Regions from separate parts of the Ensifer sp. ENS09 genome, predicted to be linked through region 2. Evidence: predicted binding sites of a transcription regulator. Region 2 holds the regulator's gene; each other region holds the start of a gene.
The links. The regulator LexA, encoded in region 2, represses DNA repair genes until DNA is damaged. The targets are predictions, from matches to a motif close to TGTTCNNNNTGTGTTCNG.

Region 1 (7,009 bases), on a different contig from region 2:
TACGTCGCTCGTCGCACGGCTCTTTCGGAACAGAAGATCAAGCAGGCCGAAAGCGATGCGATCAACGCGGTTCGTTCCGCTGCCGTCGATCTCGCGATTGCCGCTGCCGAGAAGGTCGTTGCCGCTAAGGCCGACGCCGGCGCCCAGAACGATCTGTTCAAGAAGGCACTTGGCGACGTCAAGGCGCGCCTGAACTAAGCGTTCGGACATTCCGATTGAAAGAGCCCCGCCTCGTGCGGGGCTTTTTTTATGCCTGTTTGTAGAGGCTGCATTGGCCCGAAGGATGAGGCGCCAAGCTCCGCCAGGATTTACGCAGGCGTCTCGCCTTCAGCTGCCGAAGCGAAGCAGTGCCAGTGTTCAAGGCCAAAGGTGTCGCACGGCAGCAGGCGCGCCACCGGATGGCTTCTGACGCGAGAAAACCTGTTGGCGAGATATGTCGGAACCGAAACCGGAAGCGCCTGCGTGGCGCTCGCTACGCGGTTGCGCGCCGGTTAGTCGTCCTGGCGCAGTGGCCGGAAGCTCATGCGGTGCAGCGGGCAGGGGCCGTGGGTCTCAATGGCGCGACGGTGGGTCACCGTCGCATAGCCGGCATGGAGTGCAAAGCCGTAGCCGGGATGCGCAAGGTCGGCACGGGCCATCATGCGGTCGCGGGTAACCTTGGCGACGATCGAAGCAGCGGCGATCGACAGCGACCGCGCATCGCCCTTGACCACAGCCTTGGCGTGGCAGGGGAGGCCGGGCGGTACGTCACGGCCGTCGACGAGCACGAAGCGCGCGTTCGAGGGCAGGCCGGCGACGGCCCGCCGCATCGCTTCGAGGCTTGCCTTGCGGATGTCGGTGGCGTCGATCGTGCCGGCCGACGCCGAGGCGATCGACACTTCGGATGTGGCGAGGATTTCTTCGAACAGTTTTTCGCGCGCCTGGGCCGTCAGCTTCTTGCTGTCGTCGAGTCCTGCGGGAATGGCGTCCGGATCGAGAATGACGGCGGCGGCAACCACCGGTCCCGCGAGCGGCCCACGACCGGCCTCATCCGCTCCGGCGACCGGCCAGAACCCATCGCCCCTGGCCGAAATCTCGAAACTGAAATCGGGCGCTACGATGATATCGGGAAAAAGGGGAGAATCGGACGATCTGCGAGACATAAGTCTAGATCGCATGATCGACCGATTCTCTTCAAGCCCCCAGGTCCGAGTGCGGCGGCGGACGGGGGATTACCGGGGCCCACGGCGGGTAAGGGGGCACCGGAACTGCTATGTGGTCTCAGGCGCCCGCCATCGGGCTTGCCTGGCGGGACGGGGCGATCATCTCTCGCCGTACGCCGATTATGAATTGCGGGACGGCTACCGAGACATCGGAAGGCCGTCAAAGAAGCGAGAGCTGCACCCCCGTTCCGAGCGGCGGCACGAAGAGATCGTCCCGCAGCTGCCGGCGCGTCGGGTTGAAGCCGAGACGCTTGACCGCCAGGTCGAAGCGGCGGCCGATCTGCCACGCATAGGGGCCGGCGCCCTTCATGCGCTTGCCGAACTCGGCGTCATAGTCCTTGCCGCCCCGCATGGAGCGGATGAGCGACATGACGTGCCGGTAGCGGTCCGGATAATTGCGCAGCAGCCAGTCGCGAAAGAGCGGGCTGACCTCGAGCGGCAGCCGCAGCAGCACATAGCTTGCTTCGGTTGCTCCGGCCGTCCTTGCACCTTCGAGCACGCGCTCGATCTCGTGGTCGTTCAGCGCGGGAATGATCGGCGAAACGAGAACGCCGGCCGGGATTCCTGCTTCGGCAAGCATGCGGATCGCCTCCAGCCGCTTGCTCGGGGTCGAGGCCCGCGGCTCCATCGTGCGGGCCAACTTCCGGTCGAGCGTCGTGACGGAGACGCCGACGCGCACCAAGCCCTTTTCCGCCATCGGTGCCAGGATATCGATGTCTCGCGTGACCATCGCCGATTTGGTGACGATCATGACCGGATGGTTGGCGTCCCGCAGCACCTCGAGGATCTGGCGCATGATGCGCCACTCCTTCTCGATCGGCTGATAAGGGTCGGTGTTGGTGCCGATGGCAATCGGCCTAACCTTGTAGTCCTGCCGCGCCAGTTCGCGCTCCAGAAGCCGCGGTGCGTCCGGCTTGGCAAACAGCTTCGCCTCGAAATCGAGGCCAGCCGAGAGGCCCATATAGGCGTGCGTGGGCCGCGCGAAACAATAGATGCAGCCATGCTCGCAGCCACGATAGGGATTGATCGAGCGGTCAAAGGAGATATCGGGAGACTCGTTCCTGGTGATCACCGTGCGCGGCTTCTCGACCTGAACTTCGGTCTTGAAGGGCGGCAGATCCTCCAGGCTTTCCCAGCCGTCGTCGAACGTCTCGCGGCTGCGCGGTTCGAAGCGGCCGGACATGTTGATCCCGGCGCCGCGCCCGCGACGGCGATCGATATCGATCCGCAGGCCCGTTGCACTCATCATCGCTTCGGCCACATCTGCCGTATTGGCGGGCGCAAGCGCACCCTGCCTGATCTGAGACAGCTCGGTCATTGGAATCTCCCCGGAATCAGATATTTGATCCCGTTTTGTTCTGATTATTTTCCTATCGCGAATGGAGGAACAATTCAAGAACAAAAAATTGGAGTTTCGAATTTACCGATCAAGGCACCGCTGCGAGCGGTGTCCCGGATGTAGCAATTGCCGTGCCGATGCGTTACGAGAAACAATGCTCACGATCATCATGGAAACCCGCGACAACGAGGCCGAACTGGCGCAGACGCTTGCCGTGTTGGTGGCAGGCGCCGTGGAAGGCCTGGTCAGCGATGTGATCATCCTCGATCACGGCTCGAAGGACGGTTCGTCCGACGTGGCCGATGCCGCCGGATGCCGTTTCTGCCGGGATTGGGATCTCGCCGATGTGGTGGGCTCGGCGCGTGGCGAGTGGCTGATGTTGCTGGAGCCGGGCGCGCGCCCGATCGGCCGCTGGATCGATGAGTTGGCCGAGTACGTGTCGATGAACAAGGCACCGGCCCGTTTCTCCGGATCGAGACTGCACCGCAAGCCTTTCTTCCGCCGGCTGACCGGGCGTGGAAAGCCGCTGGAGACGGGATTTCTTCTGCGCAAGAACGATGCGCTTGCGGCCGCCCGTGGCAAGGCGGGCCTGGATGCCATGACGAATGTCCGCTCAGTCCGCAGGCTTTCGACCGAACTCGTTCCGGCCTGGGTGGCTCTCGAAGCCAGGCGGTAACGCCGGTTCCCGCGCGAAAAAATTAAAGGTGCCAGTCCCTTAGGGGACGGCACCTCCAAGCGGCTCTCAAATGACCTTGTTTGGAAGATTTCTGTCCGGGCAGCATTCTGGCTGCCCGTCGTATCCAACATTTCATTCCGCCTGGGGGACAGAGGCGGAAGGGTCTTGCGGTGCGAGGAATGGAACGTGCGGCGGTCGTTCCTCGCTGTGTCAACGCTTGAAAACTATCCGGAGGGAAAGCGAGCGTCAGTTACTAAGGTAACAGGTCGGCCGGGCCGGAACGGTCCATGCTCTTCAGCCGCGTTTCAGATGCTCGTCGAGCCGCGGCATGATCTCCACGAAATTGCAGGGCATGTGCCGGTAGTCGAGCTGCTGCTTGAGGATGCCGTCCCACGCATCGCGGCAGGCGCCGGGCGAACCCGGAAGGACGAATATGAAGGTGGCGTTGGCAACGCCGCCGGTTGCGCGCGACTGGATCGTCGACGTCCCGATCTTCTCGTAGGAGATACGGTGGAAGACCTCGGAGAACCCGTCCATGCGCTTTTCGAACAGGGGTTCCAGCGCCTCGGGCGTCACGTCCCGCCCGGTGAAGCCCGTCCCACCTGTCGTGATCACCACGTCGATGGTGGGATCGAGCGTCCAGGCCCTCACCTGGCCGTAGATCTTCGTCTTGTCGTCGGGAACTATGGCGCGCGCCTCAAGGCGGTGCCCGGCGTCACGCACCCGCGCTTCCAGCGTGTCCCCCGACTTGTCGTCGGCGCGCGTGCGGGTGTCTGAGACCGTCAGGATGGCGATCCCGACAGGTATGAAGGGGCGCTTTTCGTCGATGCCGGCCATGCTAATTCCCTTTGCCCACCGAATTGCAGGCGAGAACGTACCACCCGGGGTAGGCCTCTGAAAGAGCGCGCGCTGTCGCAGCCGCGCGTGCCTCGCTGTCGAAAAGGCCGAAGCAAGTGGCGCCTGAACCGGACATGCGCGTGAGTGTCGCTCCGGCTTGCGTCAGTGCCTTGCAGACCTCGCCGATCACGGGTTCAAGGCTCTCTGCCGGCGGCTGCAGATCGTTGCGCATCGTGGCGATGGCGGAAATCCACTCGGCCACAGTTCCGGCACCGTGAGGCGCAGCGAGCGGCGAGTTCGTTTTGTTGGCGAGCGTCCGAAACACGACCGGCGTCGAGACGGCGACGAGCGGATTGACCAGTACGATCGGCAGCGCGGGGAAATCGTCGATCGGCGTGATCTCCTCGCCGATGCCCTTTGCCAAGAGGGGCCTGCCGGCAAGGCACATCGGCACGTCCGCCCCGAGCCGCAGCGCGATGGCGCCGAGGCGGGAAGGTTCGAGCGTCGCGCCCCAGAGTTCGAGAAGCCCAAGAAGCGTCGCCGCAGCATCCGCCGACCCACCGCCGATGCCCGAGGCGAGCGGCAGGTTCTTTTCGAGATGCAGGTGAACCGGCCCGGCCGCGTCGGGGGTTTGCGCCCGCAGTTCGGCGCGCAGCAGGTCGCGCGCCTTCAAAACCAGATTGCCGCCCTCAGCGCCGGCATCCATCGGCAACGCGGCGGCAAACGCGCCCGAGACCGTGAAGCGATCCGCATCCGCCCGCGAGAGACCGATGCGGTCGCCGCGATCGGCAAAAGTGACGAGGCTTTCGAGAAGGTGGTGGCCGTCGGCGCGCTGGCCGACGACGTGAAGGGCCAGATTGATCTTGGCGGGGGCTGCGCGCGTCAGCGCGAGGCCCTCGATGTTACCGTCCGACATGGAACGATCAGGACTTCTTGTCCGGCGCCGGTGCTTCCGGGGTCACCTTCTTCGGCGCGGTTTCCTTGGCATCGGCCGAGGCGGGAACCGTTTCCTTGAGCGGCGGCAGCCCGTTCTCGATCTTCGCCTTGATCTTCGGGATCTCGGCTTCCTCGGGCTTCAGTTCGAGCGTCTGCGTCCACTGGAACACGGCCTCGAGCTTGCGGCCGACGCGCCAGTAGGCGTCGCCAAGGTGATCGTTGATCGTCGGGTCGCCGGCCATCAGTTCGGCCGCCTTCTCCAGCTCCACGACCGCGTCGTCGAAACGGTTCATGCGGAAATAGGCCCAGCCGAGGGAATCGACGATGTAGCCGTCATCCGGCTTCAGCTCGACGGCCTTGCGGATCATCTCCAGGCCTTCTTCGAGATTTGTGTTCATGTCGACCCAGGAATAGCCGAGATAGTTCAGCACCTGCGGCTGGTCCGGATTGAGCTCCAGCGCCTTGCGGAAGTTCGGCTCGGCCTTGTCCCAGAGCTTCTGGCGCTCGTATGCGATACCGCGCTGGAAGAACACGGTCCAATCGCTGCGCGTCGGCACGGAGCCGATCTGGTCGACGGCGCGATCGTAAAGCTCGCCCATCTCCTTGTAGTCCTTGGCGTCGGAAAGCACGCTGCCATAGGCGAGATAGTTGCGGATGTTCTTCGGATCGACGTCGATCAGCGCCTTCAGGTGCTTCTTCGCCTCGTCGACCTTGCCGATGCTGGCGAGGCTGAGGCCAAGCTGCAGTTCCGAAACGCGCCGCATCGGCGAGGTCTCGGGAATAGCCTTGTAGAGTTCGATTGCCTCGTTCGGCTTCTTCAGGTTTTCGGCGATGCCGCCGAGCATGACCAGGATATCGGCGCTGTCAGGGTCGAGCCGGCGCGCGGTCTGCAGGTAGAGCGAGACGATGTCTTCGGCGCCGTCGCGGTTGAGTGCGGCACCGATCGAAAACAGCACGGCCGCAGCGCCCTGGGTGGCGTTCTTGACCTGCTGTTCCTGCGGGACGCCGTTCTCGATCTCGGTCCTCAGCGCCTGCAGCGGCGTGTAGTTGTTGACCATGTTTTCGCCGACGGCGACCGTGTCGAGCGCCTTCTGCTTGTTGCCTTCGCGCGCCTCGAAACGGGCGAGCGCTTCCACCGCACGCATGAAGGTGTCGGGAGCGGCACTTCCGCCCTCGCGGTCGAGAATGGCGTCGTTGAGCCTGGTGCGTGCCGTCTGCTTGTCACCCGCGGCAACCGCGATCGCGCCGGCATGGTAGTTCTTGAACACGCGGAACCATTCGGGACCATCGAGTTCCTTGATCTGGGCGAGCGCTTCCTTCGGCTTGCCCTGGCCGAATTTCGCCCAGGCAGAGAGCAGGCCGTTCATCAGCCGGTCGAGATCGTTCGGGCCCTGGTAGTTCAGAAGCTTCTGCGCGTTGCGATACTCGCGCTTGCGGATCGCTTCGATCGCGCGAATGACCGTCGTGATGCGCTCGACGGCCGGGTCCGACTTAAGCTGCTCGGCGATCTTCGCGCCTTCGTCGAACTGGCCCGCCATCAAAAGCGTGATCATCAGCCGCTGCTTGACGTCGTTGTTGTTCGGCTCGAACTGCAGCGCGATCCTGTAGAGCTCGGTGGCGGAAGCGAAGTCGCGGTCCGTATCGGCGGTGCGGGCAGCGAGAAACGCGCCGGAAAAGGTATTGACCGATTTGATGTCGAAGGGTTCGCTTTCCTCGGCGGCTGCGGCCTTCTCCTCGGCAAATGCCTGGTGGCCGCCGCTGACAGCAGCGAGAGCCAGCAGTGCTGCGCCGCTGAGGAGGCGGAGAATCGTCTTTTGCCGCATGTCAAACCTTTCGCGCCGATTGCTCGGCTTTCGCACCACTAAGGGTTGTTTCGGAGTCAGCCACATATTGCCCAACGCAACTCTTGAGGAACAGAATGGCTTTTTTGGCGCAACGCGGCAAGAAAATCCTGTCGTTCGTTCTGGCCTGCCCGGAGCCCGTCAGCTGACGCGATCGATGCAGAAGTCGATGACTTCC
Region 2 (7,009 bases):
GCGCCCAAAGCTTCAAGCGAATGGTGCAGCCACCACTCCTGAGCCGCGCCAAGCGGGCCGTTGCCGCTGTCGGCGGGTTCGCGAATATAGAGGGGAATGACCGCGGCTTCGCCGGCAGCGGCCGAAAGAGCGCGATTGTCGGCCAGGCGAAGATCCTTGCGGAACCAGACGATGATGGGCGGCGCCGCGGCCTTTGTCATGGAGAACCATCAGGAGGTTGGGGATTGATCACCTATGGAACATAGGCGCAAAATGAAAAAGAGCCATTCGCATCGCTGCAAATGGCTCTTTTAGAAAGTGGCTCCCCGGGCCGGATTCGAACCGGCGACCTGTCGATTAACAGTCGAATGCTCTACCGCTGAGCTACCAGGGATCATCCGCGCCGCTGTTGTGCTGTGCGCTTCAGAAGTGAGGCTGCTAATACGCATGCTTTTCTGATTTGCCAAGCGCTTTTTTCAAAAAAAATGACAAGTTCCGTTGCGAGGCTGTGGAGAAGTCCCCAATTGTGGGAAAACACGCCGGATAGGGAATGATGAATAAAAACAGGAAGCAGATGCATTTCGGCATTGATCCGCAGACACGACAGATCGTGCTGGGCAAATGGCGCATAGCGCTGCCCGACTCTCCGCTCTTGCGCATCCTGCTGGGTTCGCTGCTGGTGTTCTGCGGTTTTCTAGGCTTCTTGCCCGTGCTGGGCTTCTGGATGATACCGCTGGGCCTGATCGTGCTTTCCCACGACATTCCCTCGGTTCGCCGCCGTCGTCGTCGCCTGGCCGTCTGGTGGGCGCGATGGCGCGGGAAGACCAATTCCTCGAAGGGTTCCTGAGCCGGGCGCAGAATTATCGATCTTGTTGTCGAGGGCAGGGTGGTCGGCGGTTTCGAAACCTCGCGGCCGCCCCGCATCAATTCCGAATCTCTCAACAAGGGCCGTGGCCGCGCAGGCGAATGACCGGTTCGTCGCCGTCTTCCCTTCTGTTGGGGTGCCCTCGAAAACTTTTCGGCAACGCATCAAACGCATAATGCGGTCTCGAATCAGGATGGGGACCGATGGCCAAAGCCACTACGAAACGTCGACGCCGCAGTTCGGGCAGAAGCAGCAGCAAGCAGGGCGGCATGGCGCCATGGTATCTGGCCGCAGCGCTCACCCTTGGCGGCGTCATGGCCTATGACCATCGCGCCGAGTTGCGGCACTGGCCCGTGGTTTCCGATGTCGTGGCATTTGCGTCGCGAACGGAAACGAAGCCGAAGCCTCCGCGTGCCGTTCCTGAAGCGCAGGAGCGCGTCGCGCATCAGGCGGACAGGCACAAGCCGAATCCGAAGCCCGACCCGGTCACCAAGGTCGCTCTGGCCGCACCCGTGCCGTCGGTGAATGTCGGGGTCACGCCGCCTACCCCTGTCGTGCGGCCGAATGAAGAGGTGAAGACGGCGTCCATCCGCACCGACCAGTTCTATTTCTGTGGCATTCGCAACGACAACTGCGTGATCGATGGCGCCACTTTCGTCTTTCATGGCGAGACGATCCGCGTCGCCGACGTCGACGCGCCGCGAATCCGCCAGGCAAGCTGCGACAAGGAGCGTTCGCGCGGCTTCTACGCCAAGCAGCGCCTGCGAGAGCTGCTGAACGCGGGCGACTTCAAGCTGGTTTCGGCAGGCGGGCGATCAGACGCCAAGGCCGGCGAAAAACTGCGCCTGGTTACCCGTGGCGATCAATCTCTTGGACGCGTGCTTGTCTCCGAGGGGCTCGTGCGCCCGTGGGATGGACGCCCGACGCCCTGGTGCTGAGATCAACTGGGAGCCGATCGGCGGACATCGGCGATCGTTCTGTGGAAAGTATCTATCCAACAAATCGACGGCGCGTTTTTCAGAAAATGCCTCTTGCGGTTTTTCTGCAATCATTCTAAATCCGCGCCAACGCTTGGTTATCCGAGCTGTGAGGCCTCGTGGCGGAGTGGTGACGCAGAGGACTGCAAATCCTTGTACCCCGGTTCAATTCCGGGCGAGGCCTCCAATATTTTCACCTCGTTTAAATTGGTTCGACGTTCTGCCCTGGGGCAGCGCGGGTCGTTTCGCGACCCCACGTCCGCGCAAGCCACGTCTCCTATGCCTCCGTCGGATCTTATCGCTTCGGTGAAATCGGTAGAGGGGGAACGATGACTCCGCTGAGATCAGCCGCATCGGTAGCGTCCGTCAACATTAAGAACGGAGGCAATGGCATCAATGAAAAAGAGACTGATCCTGACGGCGTTGGCGTGTATTGCGGCGACCGCTATTGAGGCGCACGCGGACGACCTGGTTTTCCAGCTGAAGAACAACACCAGCGTGGTCCTGACGAACTTTTATACGTCGCCGGTCGGCGTCAATGAGTGGGAAGACGATGTTTTCGGTCGGCAGGTCCTGAACCCTGGCGAGAGCATGGAGATCACCATTGCCGACGGGCGGGACGTCTGCAAATACGACATGCGATTCGAATTCGAGGAGGGCTCGGCCCTCGATACGACCGAGGACACGCAGGATCTCTGCGAGCTCGGCGAATATACGATCCACGAATAGGCGATCTGGATTTCAGGTCACCCGAAATGGAAAGAGCCTCGCCAATTTCCTTGGCGAGGCTCTTTTTTGATTCGGCGTTCTGCCTGGAATTCAATGGTAGCGGCGGATCAGCCCGACGAGCTTGCCCTGGATCTTCACGCGATCTGGTCCGAAGATGCGCGTCTCGTAGGCGGGGTTGGCGGCTTCGAGCGCAATCGACGCGCCCTTGCGACGAAAGCGCTTCAGCGTCGCTTCCTCGTCGTCCACGAGCGCCACGATGATGTCGCCGGGATTGGCCGAGTTGCCGTTGCGGATGATCACCGTGTCGCCGTCGAAGATGCCGGCCTCGATCATCGAATCGCCCTTCACTTCAAGGGCGTAATGTTCGCCGCTGCCGATCATGTCGAGCGGCACGGTGATGTCATGGGTGTTGTTCTGGATCGCCGAGATCGGAACGCCTGCAGCGATGCGCCCCATCACCGGGACGGAAACGGACGTGCTTTCGGCAACCGGGGCGGGCTTCGGCGCAGCAGGAGCGGCCGCCGGCGGCTTTCCAAGGCTGCCTTCGATCACGCTCGGCGAGAAGCCCCTGCGCGGCTGCTGCTGGCCGGCGGCGTAGGCTTCCGGAAGCTTGATGACTTCGAGCGCGCGCGCCCGGTTCGGCAGCCGGCGAATGAAGCCGCGTTCTTCGAGCGCGGTGATCAAACGGTGGATGCCAGACTTCGACGCCAGGTCGAGCGCATCCTTCATTTCATCGAATGACGGCGGTACGCCCGACTCCTTCATGCGTTCGTGAATGAACAGAAGCAATTCCTGTTGCTTGCGGGTCAGCATGGCACGTCGCTCCAGAGGCGTGAAACAAATCAAGAACAGACACTATCTGTTCCATATGTGTTCCGCAAGTGCCTAAAATTCCGTGAATTCAGGCGATTGGCCGCTTCTGCGGGTGCCGATCGGTCACTTTTGCGGGAGCAGGGCGCTTATCGGCGACGGTTGCGTGCCAAAATCGCGCCGGATGACGCCAGTCGCGCAGCTGATTCGAGCGAATCACGGGGCTCTATGAGGAGAGATTTAGGTCGCTTGCGAGGTCGAGCAGGCGTCCTCGAACTCCTTCACCGTCTCTGCGCTGTTGTCTTCCGGCAGCACCGCGTCGGCGGCGTCGGTCGCGACGGGCGTGTCGCCGTCATAAACGAAGGACTGGATGTAGAACGCCAGTGCGCCCTTCCACACGTTGCGTCCATCGATCTGATGGCACGGCACGGCCCGTTCGAAATCGGTCTGGAGTTCATCCACCGTCGCGGCGCTGAGCTTGACGTCAGGCATATTGGGCGATGCGACTATCGAAGCGAGAAGCAGGGCGGCAAGCACGGGAATCGTCCACTTGATGAAGGGGTGGCACTACATGGTGGGAAACGATGTGAACCGTGCTTTCGTTCCGAAGTCCAGCAAGCATGGCGATCACTCTGCCGTGTTCAACAGCTCTTTGCCTGCAGGCTGTGTCCGATTTGCGCCAGCCGCTCCACCTCGAGTTCATCTTGACCGTTCCTCTTGCGACGCGCGAAGAACGCACCGGCAGTATCGGCTCTAGGGTCGGGGGTGGGGGATGCGCAAAAATCCCTGCGAGGAAGGGGCTTCACCGTCTCGACAGGAGGTCAAAAAAAGATAACTTTGCGTGGAAAGTGGGGTAATTGCATGCGTAGATTGTCGTTGGTGGTGCTCGGTCTGTTGCTCACGGCCGGAGCGGCGTCTGCTGAAGATGGGCGTTCGAACATCTGGAAGCGGATCAACGCCTGGACGGTGGGTTCCGATCCATCCCTGGGAGGCTCGTGTTACGCCGCGACGAGCTATGATGCAGGCGCAATCCTTCGTATCGGCTTTTATCCGCGGGGGTCGGCGAACCTGGCGTTTCTTTCGATCGGCAATGCCGAGTGGAAATCCATCGAGCCGCAGCGGGAATATGACGTCGCCTTGCAGCTCGACCGGGGTCGCCAGTGGCCGGCCGTTGCATTCGGCGTCGATCTTACCGGCGCCAAGGCCCTCGTCGTGAACTTTTCCAACACCGACTTCTTTACCGAATTCGTTCGCAAGAACACGTTGGCGCTGGCCTTCGAGGGACGCGTCGTCGCGAGCCTCAGCCTGCGCGATTCGATGAAGGCGGTGAGCGAGATGTTCAAATGTCAGGAGGCGGTTAGCGCCTTGATCCCGAACGGCGGGCAGGGGGCAGCGAACGATCCCTTTGCCGGCGCCGGTGGCACTGGCCCGAACAACGATCCCTTTGCCGGTGGCGGCCAGACCAAGTCGTCGAAAGATCCTTTCGCCATGTGATGGGCGCGTCCGCTTTCCGCAGAGAGGTGAATATTCCTAAAATGTTGCTGGTATCGGGCTCGGTACCCTCGACAGCGGCGCGGGTACCTATCAAAATGCGGGCAAACGGGGGTTTTGCATGCGTAGATTGCTGGTCGGATTGGTAAGCTGTCTGATCGCCGCGGGATCGGCCGCGGCCGAGGAGTCCGAAATCATCAAGTGGAAGGACGTCGACGGTTGGACCGTTGCATCCGACACCTCGATGGAGGGCTCCTGCTTCATATCGTCGGAATTCGACGGCGGCGTCACCTTGCGGCTCGGGTTCTATCCCAAGGGCTCCGAGTCGCCGCTCTACATGAGCTTTGCCAGCGACGACTGGCGGTCGCTCGAGGTCGGCAAGGAATACGACCTGACGTTCCGCTTCGACAAGACCGAGCCCTGGAGCGCTTCGGCGACCGCTGCTGGCGATGCGAGCGGAAAGTTTCTGTTCGTGAACGTCACCGACGCCGAGTTCCTGACGGGCTTCGTGCGCAAGCGGGGCCTGGCCATCGCGTTCGAAGATCGCGTGATCGCCAATCTCAGCCTGCGCGGCACTGGCCCCGCGGCCGAAGAGCTGATGAAGTGCCAGAAGGCAGTCGACGAGATCATCGCCGACGAAGGCCGCAAGTCCAAGGAGAAGAAGGCGGATCCGTTCAATGCACCGAGCGAGAAACGCTCGGCACGGGATCCGTTCAGCCTCTGAAAACAGGGGCGCGTGAGCGGGCGTTGTTGCGCGAAGGCCGGGCGGTGGCCGGGACGAGTGGTATCCCCAGAGTAACGCGAACTTGCGATCTGCTTACAAATCAGCCGCTGATCCAGTGCTTCGGCAATTGGCTCAATTCTGTTTGCCTTGGTGGAGCCGAAGGGAGTCGAACCCTCGACCTCCGCAGTGCGATTGCGGCGCTCTCCCAACTGAGCTACGGCCCCGTGCCATCCAGTCAACACGACGGCCGCCAAGCCTGTCAATAGACGCGCGCCAGCACGCACGCTCGAACGTCGTTGCCCGATCCGGCTAGGCGAAGTGCGGCGTCGTTCTCTGAACCGCTTGCGCACTCCACCCATTGTCGAACTCTGCCGGCGGGTTTACCCTGCAACCGGACGATGGCGCTCCGTGAGCCTCGTTGAAGTGTCGGCGGTACACGCCAACCGTCATTTCAGATGGTTTGAACGCCAAGGCCATCATGGATGAGGGCCATCTTTCGCCCTATCTGGAGGAAATGCGCAGGTTGCTCGGCGATGCCGGCGTCTCGGTGAGTGACAAGAACATCCTGGTGACCAGCGGCAGAGTGCGGGCCGGCTACAGGATCGGCGAGACGTTGTTTGCCGAGGCCGATCCCAGCACGTTTCGAGGAATTCTCCACATCATCGGCGAGCGGCCCGGGACCATGCACCATGCCTACTCCGTGTACATCACCGTCGCCAAAGGAAAGCGCTGGGCGGAGAAGGACATCGATCACGACATGACGAAGCTGGTCAGCAACGTCGCCGATACCGCACTTGCACCTAAAGAAGCGGCCAAGGAAAGCTTGACCATTATCCGGGAGATCATCGGCAAGGACGTCAACAGCAGCCGGCGATTCGGGTGACCCTAAACGCGTTGTAGGGCAACAAGGCACTCGCTGTCCGGCGGCGTCGGCGGTCGTGAATCGTGTCGCCGCCGCATGCTGCTGCTTTCGGAGGGCAGAAAACGCGGTTGCTTCTTCGGAGCGTGACTTTCCGACGTCAGAACCGCTTCTTCAGAAAGTAGCGCGCAATCGCCCCTTCACCGCCTTCGAGTTCACCAAAGAACTCGAAGCCGAGCTTTTCATAGAAGGGCCGGGCCTGGAATTCGAAGGTGTCGAGCCAAAGGCCGACATAGCCGCGCTGGCGCGCGATCTTCTCCGCTTCCTCGATCAGGCGTCGGCCAAGGCCTTGGCCGCGGTATTCATCGGGAACGGCGAGGTAACGGATAAAGGCCCAGCCATATCCATCCGTCGCATAGAGCCCACCCGTCGCGACTTTCGTCTCCGGATCGCGAAGGACGATGGCAAAACCGGGCAGATCGGCCATGCCGCTATGGGCATGGTTGTAGGCATCCAGCGGCGCAACGATGCCGCTGAGGTCCTCCCGGTTCGGGTCTTCGAGAATAATGTCGATG
Region 3 (7,009 bases), on a different contig from region 2:
GCCGTTCGATGGGTGCGCTGCGTCCGGATATCGGCCCGGCCGTCGAGGCGGCCCTCCGATCGGTGGCGGCGCATCCGCGCCTGTCGGGCAAGGTCGCGCTCGTCGGCATGGCCTTCGGCGGCTTTCTCGCGCTACGCGCTGCCGCTTCCGTGCCGACGCTTGCCGGTGTCGTCTCCATCAACGGCTTCTTCGATCTCGGCGGGTTCTGGGATGCGCTGCCGCAGGTCTATCGCGACAACATGCGCTTCTCGCTCGGCGGCGCGGACGTTCGCGAACGGGCCGACCGTTTCACCCTGGCGCGCTGCCCGCCGCCGACTATCCGGGCCCTCATCCTTCACGGCGGACGCGACAAGATCTTCTCACCCTCCGAGGCGGTAAAATGCGCCGATATCTGCGTGCGCGGCGCCGAACTGCACGTCTTCGAGGATGGCAACCACGTCTGCAACAACATCCCCTGGCTCTATCGCCCGCTTGTCGCCGACTGGGTGGCAGAGCGATTGGGCGCGTGACCGCCAAGTGTGGCGTTACGCGTCCGGCAAGGTGAAGACGGCGCACGGCGCTGCGATGCCGCGCAAGGAATGCTCGCCGAGCGGCAGCAGCGGCATCGACGTGGCCTCAGCGACGGCACCCGAAATCAGCACGGAGCGGCCGAGCGGCCGGCACAGACCCTCCAGCCGGCTGACGAGATTGACCGCCGGGCCGATCGCGGTGAAGTCGAGCCTGTCGGCGGCGCCGATATTGCCCCAGAGAATGTCGCCGAGGTGCAGGGCCACGCCGAAGGAGAGCGGCGGCAGCCCTTCGGCCTGCCGTGTCTCGTCGAGATGCGCCATTCCGGCGCGTGCGGCGGAGACCGCGCGCAGCGCCGCATCGCAGGCTTCGCCCGGCGAACCGCTCACCGGAAAGATCGCCAGGACGCCGTCGCCGATGAATTTCAGCACCTCGCCGCCAAAGGCGTGGATCGCGCCGGCGAGGCGATCGAACCAGGCGTCGAGGGCGGCGATCACCACGGCCGGTTCCGATGTCTCGGACAGCGCCGTGAAGTTACGCAAATCGGCATAGAGCAGGGCCGCCCGAATGGTTTCGCCGGTGCCGCGGGTGAGCGCCCCGGCGCGAACGCGGGCGGCACTGCGGCGGCCGAGATAGGCGTCGAGCAGGGCGGTCAGCGCTGCCCGCTCGGCAAGAACCGCCAGGGGCGCGACGGCAAAGCGCTCGACCTCATGAAGCCGCGCCGTCTCTTCCGGGTCGAACGGGCGGCTCCCGGCCCAACTGAGGCGCGCGTGTTCCCTTCCCAGTTTGGCCGATGGTTGCAGCACTGGTCCGAACCCGGCCAGCCACTCTTCACCCGCCCGGTCGGAGACGGCGCCGGCAAAGCCCAGGCTCTCGATCACCACGCCGCTCTCGGCCCGCCACAGCCAGGTGCGGCGCGCGATGATCGGGTGTGGCACGGCGAGTGTAAGGGCGCCGGCCGCAAGCGGCAGGCCATCGGCGACGAGCCGGCGGCCGAGGTCGGACAGGAAACTGTCCGGCTCCGGCGAGGCGCTCGCCTCGTCCACGAGCCAGGCAAGGGGGACGGACAAATCCATGCTAGAGAGGATAGGGCCGCGCCCCCTGCCGACAAGCCCCGTTCTGCCGCCGCGCTGAGCGCAAAACTGGGGCGAGCGGTGGCGCCATCCGCCATGGCGGTCTATGATTGCGGCGCCCGCAGAAGGCTAGCAATCCGCGGGCAGGCCAATCAGCAAAGGGAAGACCGATGCCAGAAGCCCTCGTCGTCCGTCGCGAAACACAGATCCCGGCGCCCCCCGCCGCAGTGTTTGCTCTCTTGACCGACCCGGAAAAAATCCTGCGCTGGATGGGAACGGAGGCCGACACCAAGGCGGAGCCCGGTGGCCTCTACCTCGTCAACGTGACCGGCGCGCGTTTTGCCCGCGGGGCTTTCCGCGAGGTCGTGCCGGTGCATCGTCTCGCCTACAGCTTCGGCTGGGAAGGCAGCGACATCGTGCCGCCCGGCTCGAGCCTGATCGAGATCGACCTGATCGAACAGCCGCCCGGAACATTGCTGCGCCTTACGCAAACGGGCCTGCCCAGCGCCGAACAATGTGCCGGCCATGCGGAAGGCTGGACGCATTATCTGGAGCGCTTGCGCCAAGCGGCCTCCGGGCGCGATCCAGGCCCCGATCCCTGGCTCGGCCGCGACGGTGCGGCTTGATGACGACGTCTCTTGATTAAAAACGCCTGGCCCTGAAGGCTTGACGACGGCGTTGGAATGCCATGTTGATTCAACGGGATTGGCGCGAACCTGCTTTTACATCCTATTGATGCCGAATCAGGACGTTAGGCGGGGCGCGCCACGAGTGGTGCGCCGGCTGAACGCGCCGGAACATGTATGAATTTACCCGGGGTGGGAGCGAATGGACGACAACAACATCATCAAGTTTGAACGACCAAAGCCGAAAAAGGAGGCGAAGCCGACCAGACCTGTGCCGCGGAAGGCGTTGATTTGGCTGGCTGTGATTGCGGCCCTGGTTGCGGTGTGGTCGTACTATCAGTTTATCGCGCCGCCGAGCATGCCGGGCTAACAAATCTTCCGGCCGTCCGAGGGTGATCGCACGAACTTGCGGTCCACCACCGCCTTAGCTCACTTCCACATGGAGCGCATGCGGGCGCCGACGTCGATGCGGATCTGCTTGGCGCTTCGCTCGCTGGCGCTTGCCGAAATCTTCGGCCAACTGCTCGTCTCGAAGAATTGCAGCAATGTCGCTGGGATAAAGCGGGTTCGCGAGGCGTAGACATGCCGGTCGCCCTGGGCATTCTGACCGTGGGTGAAGAAGCGCTGCGGCGTCACCAGGGACAGATGATCGCGTGCCCGTGTCATGCCGACATAGAGCAGCCGCCGTTCCTCCTCGAGTTCGGCGGTCGTGCCGACCCCGAGATCGGACGGAATGCAGCCGTCGACGACGTTGAGCATGAAGACCGAGCGCCATTCCTGGCCCTTCGCCGAATGGATGGTCGACAGGATCAGATAGTCCTCGTCGAGCAGCGGCACGCCCGCCTGGTCGCTGGTGGCATCGGGCGGGTCCAGGGTCAGCTCGGTCAGGAAACGTTCGCGGTTCTGGTAGCCGCCGGCAATCTGCTCGAGCTGCAGCAAGTCGGCCTTGCGGGTATCGGCGTCTTCATGGATCCGGTCGAGATGGGGCTCATACCAGGCGCGCGCAGCGCCAATCTCCTGCGGCCATCCAGGCTCGGCCCGTCGCAGGCCGGACACCAGATCGACGAAGCCGGTCCAGTTCTCGCCGGTCTTGGCGGGAGGTGGGATCTCTGCAAGGGCTGCGAGCGGTTCCGGATCGGCGGCGATCGCATCGAGGATCTTTCCGGCGGTCTGCGGGCCAATACCGGGTAGCATCTGCAGCAACCGGAAACCGGCGACGCGGTCGCGCGGGTTCTGCGCAAAGCGCAGGACTGCGAGCAGGTCCTTCACATGGGCGCTGTCGAGAAACTTCAGGCCACCGAACTTCACGAACGGAATGTTGCGCCGGGTGAGTTCGACTTCGAGCGTTCCGCTGTGGTTGGACGAGCGGAATAGAACCGCCTGCTGCTTCAAGGCGATGCCGATCTCACGGCCAGCGAGAACCTGCTCCACGATATAGGCCGCCTGATCCGCTTCGTCCTTGACGGCGACGAGCAACGGTCGTTGCTCCGATTGCCTGTCCGTCCAGAGGTTCTTGGTAAACCGCTCCCGCGCCAGGCCGATCACGCCGTTTGCGGCAGCGAGGATCGGTTGCGTCGAGCGGTAATTCCGGTCGAGGGTGATGACGTCGGCGGGCTCGGGCGAAAAGGCGTTCGGGAAATCGAGAATGTTGCGAACCGTTGCAGCCCGGAAGGAATAGATCGACTGGGCGTCGTCGCCAACGACCGTCAATCCGTGGCCCCCGGGTCTGAGCGCCATCAGGATCGAGGCCTGCAGCCTGTTGGTGTCCTGATACTCGTCGACAAGAACATGATCGAAGCGTCCGCCGACATCGTCGGCAAGCTCCGGATCGGAAACCATCTGCGCCCAGTAGAGCAGGAGATCGTCGTAATCGAGCACGTTCTGCGCCTGTTTGGCATCGACGTAGGCCGCAAACAGCGCCTTGAGCTGTTCGTCCCAGCCGGTGACCCAGGGATAGGCCGTCTTCAGCACGTCGCCAATCGAGCTTTCGGAGTTCACGACGCGCGAATAGATCGAAAGGCACGTTCCCTTGGTCGGGAACCGGCTTTCCATCTTCGAGAAGCCGAGCTCGTGGCGCACGAGGTTCATCAGGTCGGCGCTGTCTTCCCGGTCATGGATCGTAAAATCCGGGCCGAGACCGATTTGTTCGGCATAGATGCGCAGGATCCGGGCGCCGATGCCATGGAAGGTGCCGGCCCAGGAAAGCGCGTCCGTCATGACTGCGGCATTGTCGCCAAGAACCTGGCGGCAGATGCGCGCGACCCGGCGGGTCATCTCGGCTGCTGCGCGTCGAGAAAAGGTCATCAAGAGAATGCGACGCGGATCAGCCCCGTTGACGATGAGATGCGCGACCCGGTGGGCGAGCGTATTCGTCTTGCCGGAGCCAGCGCCGGCGATGATGAGGAGCGGGCCGCCGACCTGCCCTTCCGGCAAGCCGATACCGTGCTCGACCGCTTCGCGCTGGCGGTCATTGAGTTTTTCGAGATAGGCGGCGCTCATGCGTTCCCGTTCGTTTTCGTCGCACTCAGTCACAGCCCGCATCGATTTGCATCGAAGAGACGGGCAGGAACAAAGAAAGAACTAGCAATTTAGCATCCAGATGAAAACCCTGCCGTCGCCGAGTTTGCGTTCTTGCAACGTCGGAATGCCACTCTTCCAAGGTTTTGATGACCTGTGAGACCGCAGATGGGGTTGTTTGCGACAGTAGGTGTAATCGGCGTCATCCACCGGCCTATACCTATGGCTGTGCGCCGCCATGAAGAACGCGCGACGGCTTGTGGCCTTATATGGTGAATTAGAAATATGCTTCGCTCCTGCGTCCACTCGAAAGAGGAAGAGCCCATGGACGAACGGAGCGTTGAAGAGACCTGCGAGGCCACCGGCTCGACCGCCGAACTGCAGGAGATTGCCCGCAAGCTGGCGTCGCTCGCCCAAGAGATCAGGTCAATTGCAGCGACCCCGCTCGGCGAGACGGTCGTATTCGAGGAAAGCGGCGATAGATCGGAAACGGCCGTGCACTGACTTCGGTGGCCGACGTCGCTTTCCCGGCGCGGGCTCATTCCTCAATTGGGGTATGGCCGTGACCTGCCTGCGCGCTTAGAACCAGCCTACGGTGGCGACCTTGGGATATTCGGGACGTTGATACGAGGCGACGCACTCGAATATCCCTTGGTGCGACAGCGGATGCCGGTGCTTGATTGTGCGGCGCGGGGGCGCTTCAGCCCGTCACGCAACTGCCTTGGATGTGATCTCGATGTAGCCGGCAAGACATAGGGCCGAGGCTAAGATGCCCGGCGTCGATGGCACGGCTTGCATTATTCTCGCCAGGAAGATGGCGCCGGCAATGAACAATCCGCCGAGAAGCAGACCGTGTTCCGCAACGGCGAGGCCGATGGCGCAGAGGTTCACGGCACTCGCAACCATGGTGAGGGGCGCTACGGCTACCGCGGCGTTCGATTGAGCTTCGAAGATGAGCCTGAAACGCGGCCAGCTGAGACCGATGGCGAGAACGAGAAACACCAGGGAGATGGCCATCAGCATGCTCCGGCGAGAGGGTGGCCGATCGATCCGGCCTGTTTGTCTCTGGCCGAAAACACGCCGCCGACGGCGATGAGGACAGGGTTGTCGTAGCCGATCTCTGCGATGCCCTCCGGGATTGTCGCGAGCGTGCCGCGCCAACTACGCTCCGTCGGACGGCTGACATCGCTCATGATCACGGCCGGTGTTTCAGGCGGGCGGCCTTCGCCGATGAGCTTTTCGGCAATCAGACTTGCCGTTCGGCCGCCCATGTAAAAGATCGCAGTGCTGCGCGCATCGGCAATACCTGCCCAGTCGACATCATCGGGCAGGCCGCCATGGCGCGAATGGCCGGTCACCAGCCGAAGCGACTGGGCGTGGTCGCGATGGGTCAACGACAGGCCGAGACGGGAGGCCATGGCGCTTGCGGCGGTGATTCCGGGGATGACGTCGACGGGGATGTTCTCGCGATCGAGATGGGAGATTTCCTCGCCGGCCCGGCCGAAGACCATGGGGTCGCCGGATTTCAGCCGCACGACGCGCTTCCCGGCCTTGGCAAGCTTGACCATCATGGCGTTGATATCTTCCTGCCGGCAGCTTTCGCGGCCGCCGCGCTTTCCGATGAGCATGCGCTTTGCCTCCCGCCGGGCGAGGTCGAGCACGTCTGAAGAAACGAGGTCGTCGAAAAGGATGACATCGGCCGCTTGCAGCGCGCGCACGGCCTTCAGCGTCAGGAGTTCGGCATCGCCCGGTCCCGCGCCGACCAAAGTCACGTGACCGATGGCGGGGGCTCCTGCGAGCCTTTCGGCATCAGCAAGAAGCACCCCGCCTACGCCCTCCTCCGGCGTATCCATGGTCGAAAAGACGTGATCGGCAAAACGTTCCCAGAAGAGGCGGCGCCGGGGACCGGGTTCGATCCGGCGGTTCACCGCTCCACGAAGAGACTGTGCCAGCGCTGCCCAGGCCTTCAGGCTTTTCGGCAGCAGCGTCTCGATCTTGCGGCGGATCGTCTGGGCGAGGATCGGGGCGGCGCCATCGGTCGAGATCGCAACGATGACGGGCGAGCGGTTGACGATCGAGCCGAACTGGAACTCGCAGAAGTCCGGCTTGTCGATGACGTTGACCGGAACGCCCGCCGCGCGGGCGGCGGCGAAGAATGCCCGCGCCTCCGCCTGGTCCTCGCAATCGCCGACGGCGAGCGCGGCACGGTCAAGATCGGCGGGCGCCCAGTGCCGGCGGTTTAGCGTGATGATGGCGGTGGGGTGTTGGGGGGTACGGCCGGCAAAT

Region 1: the regulator LexA is predicted to act here: its motif matches at 2,586-2,603, upstream of IB267_RS11200 (PA0069 family radical SAM protein).
Region 3: the regulator LexA is predicted to act here: its motif matches at 4,771-4,788, upstream of IB267_RS20610 (ATP-dependent helicase).

What each region holds. Positions count from the first base shown of each region.
Region 1 is NZ_JACVBP010000002.1:617,015-624,023, reverse strand. Features, by position in the region: gene IB267_RS11210 (F0F1 ATP synthase subunit B) at 1-198, shown strand, start outside; gene IB267_RS11205 (ribonuclease HII) at 492-1,142, opposite strand; gene IB267_RS11200 (PA0069 family radical SAM protein) at 1,363-2,520, opposite strand; gene IB267_RS11195 (glycosyl transferase) at 2,696-3,217, shown strand; gene moaB (molybdenum cofactor biosynthesis protein B) at 3,512-4,054, opposite strand; gene IB267_RS11185 (4-(cytidine 5'-diphospho)-2-C-methyl-D-erythritol kinase) at 4,056-4,970, opposite strand; gene IB267_RS11180 (tetratricopeptide repeat protein) at 4,978-6,813, opposite strand; gene IB267_RS11175 (polyprenyl synthetase family protein) at 6,973-7,009, opposite strand, start outside.
Region 2 is NZ_JACVBP010000001.1:299,027-306,035, forward strand. Features, by position in the region: gene IB267_RS01545 (deoxyribodipyrimidine photo-lyase) at 1-200, opposite strand, end outside; tRNA gene IB267_RS01550 (tRNA-Asn) at 299-373, opposite strand; gene IB267_RS01555 (hypothetical protein) at 533-826, shown strand; gene IB267_RS01560 (thermonuclease family protein) at 1,048-1,782, shown strand; tRNA gene IB267_RS01565 (tRNA-Cys) at 1,935-2,008, shown strand; gene IB267_RS01570 (hypothetical protein) at 2,218-2,550, shown strand; gene lexA (transcriptional repressor LexA) at 2,641-3,363, opposite strand; gene IB267_RS01580 (hypothetical protein) at 3,601-3,897, opposite strand; gene IB267_RS01585 (hypothetical protein) at 4,126-4,854, shown strand; gene IB267_RS01590 (hypothetical protein) at 4,973-5,575, shown strand; tRNA gene IB267_RS01595 (tRNA-Ala) at 5,724-5,799, opposite strand; partial or broken gene IB267_RS01600 (ethanolamine ammonia-lyase light chain EutC) at 6,021-6,458, shown strand; gene IB267_RS01605 (GNAT family N-acetyltransferase) at 6,595-7,009, opposite strand, start outside.
Region 3 is NZ_JACVBP010000004.1:22,165-29,173, forward strand. Features, by position in the region: gene IB267_RS33165 (S9 family peptidase) at 9-509, shown strand; gene IB267_RS20595 (adenylate/guanylate cyclase domain-containing protein) at 525-1,583, opposite strand; gene IB267_RS20600 (SRPBCC domain-containing protein) at 1,751-2,206, shown strand; gene IB267_RS20605 (hypothetical protein) at 2,409-2,576, shown strand; gene IB267_RS20610 (ATP-dependent helicase) at 2,636-4,705, opposite strand; gene IB267_RS20615 (hypothetical protein) at 5,048-5,227, shown strand; gene IB267_RS20620 (hypothetical protein) at 5,432-5,740, opposite strand; gene cysG (siroheme synthase CysG) at 5,740-7,009, opposite strand, start outside.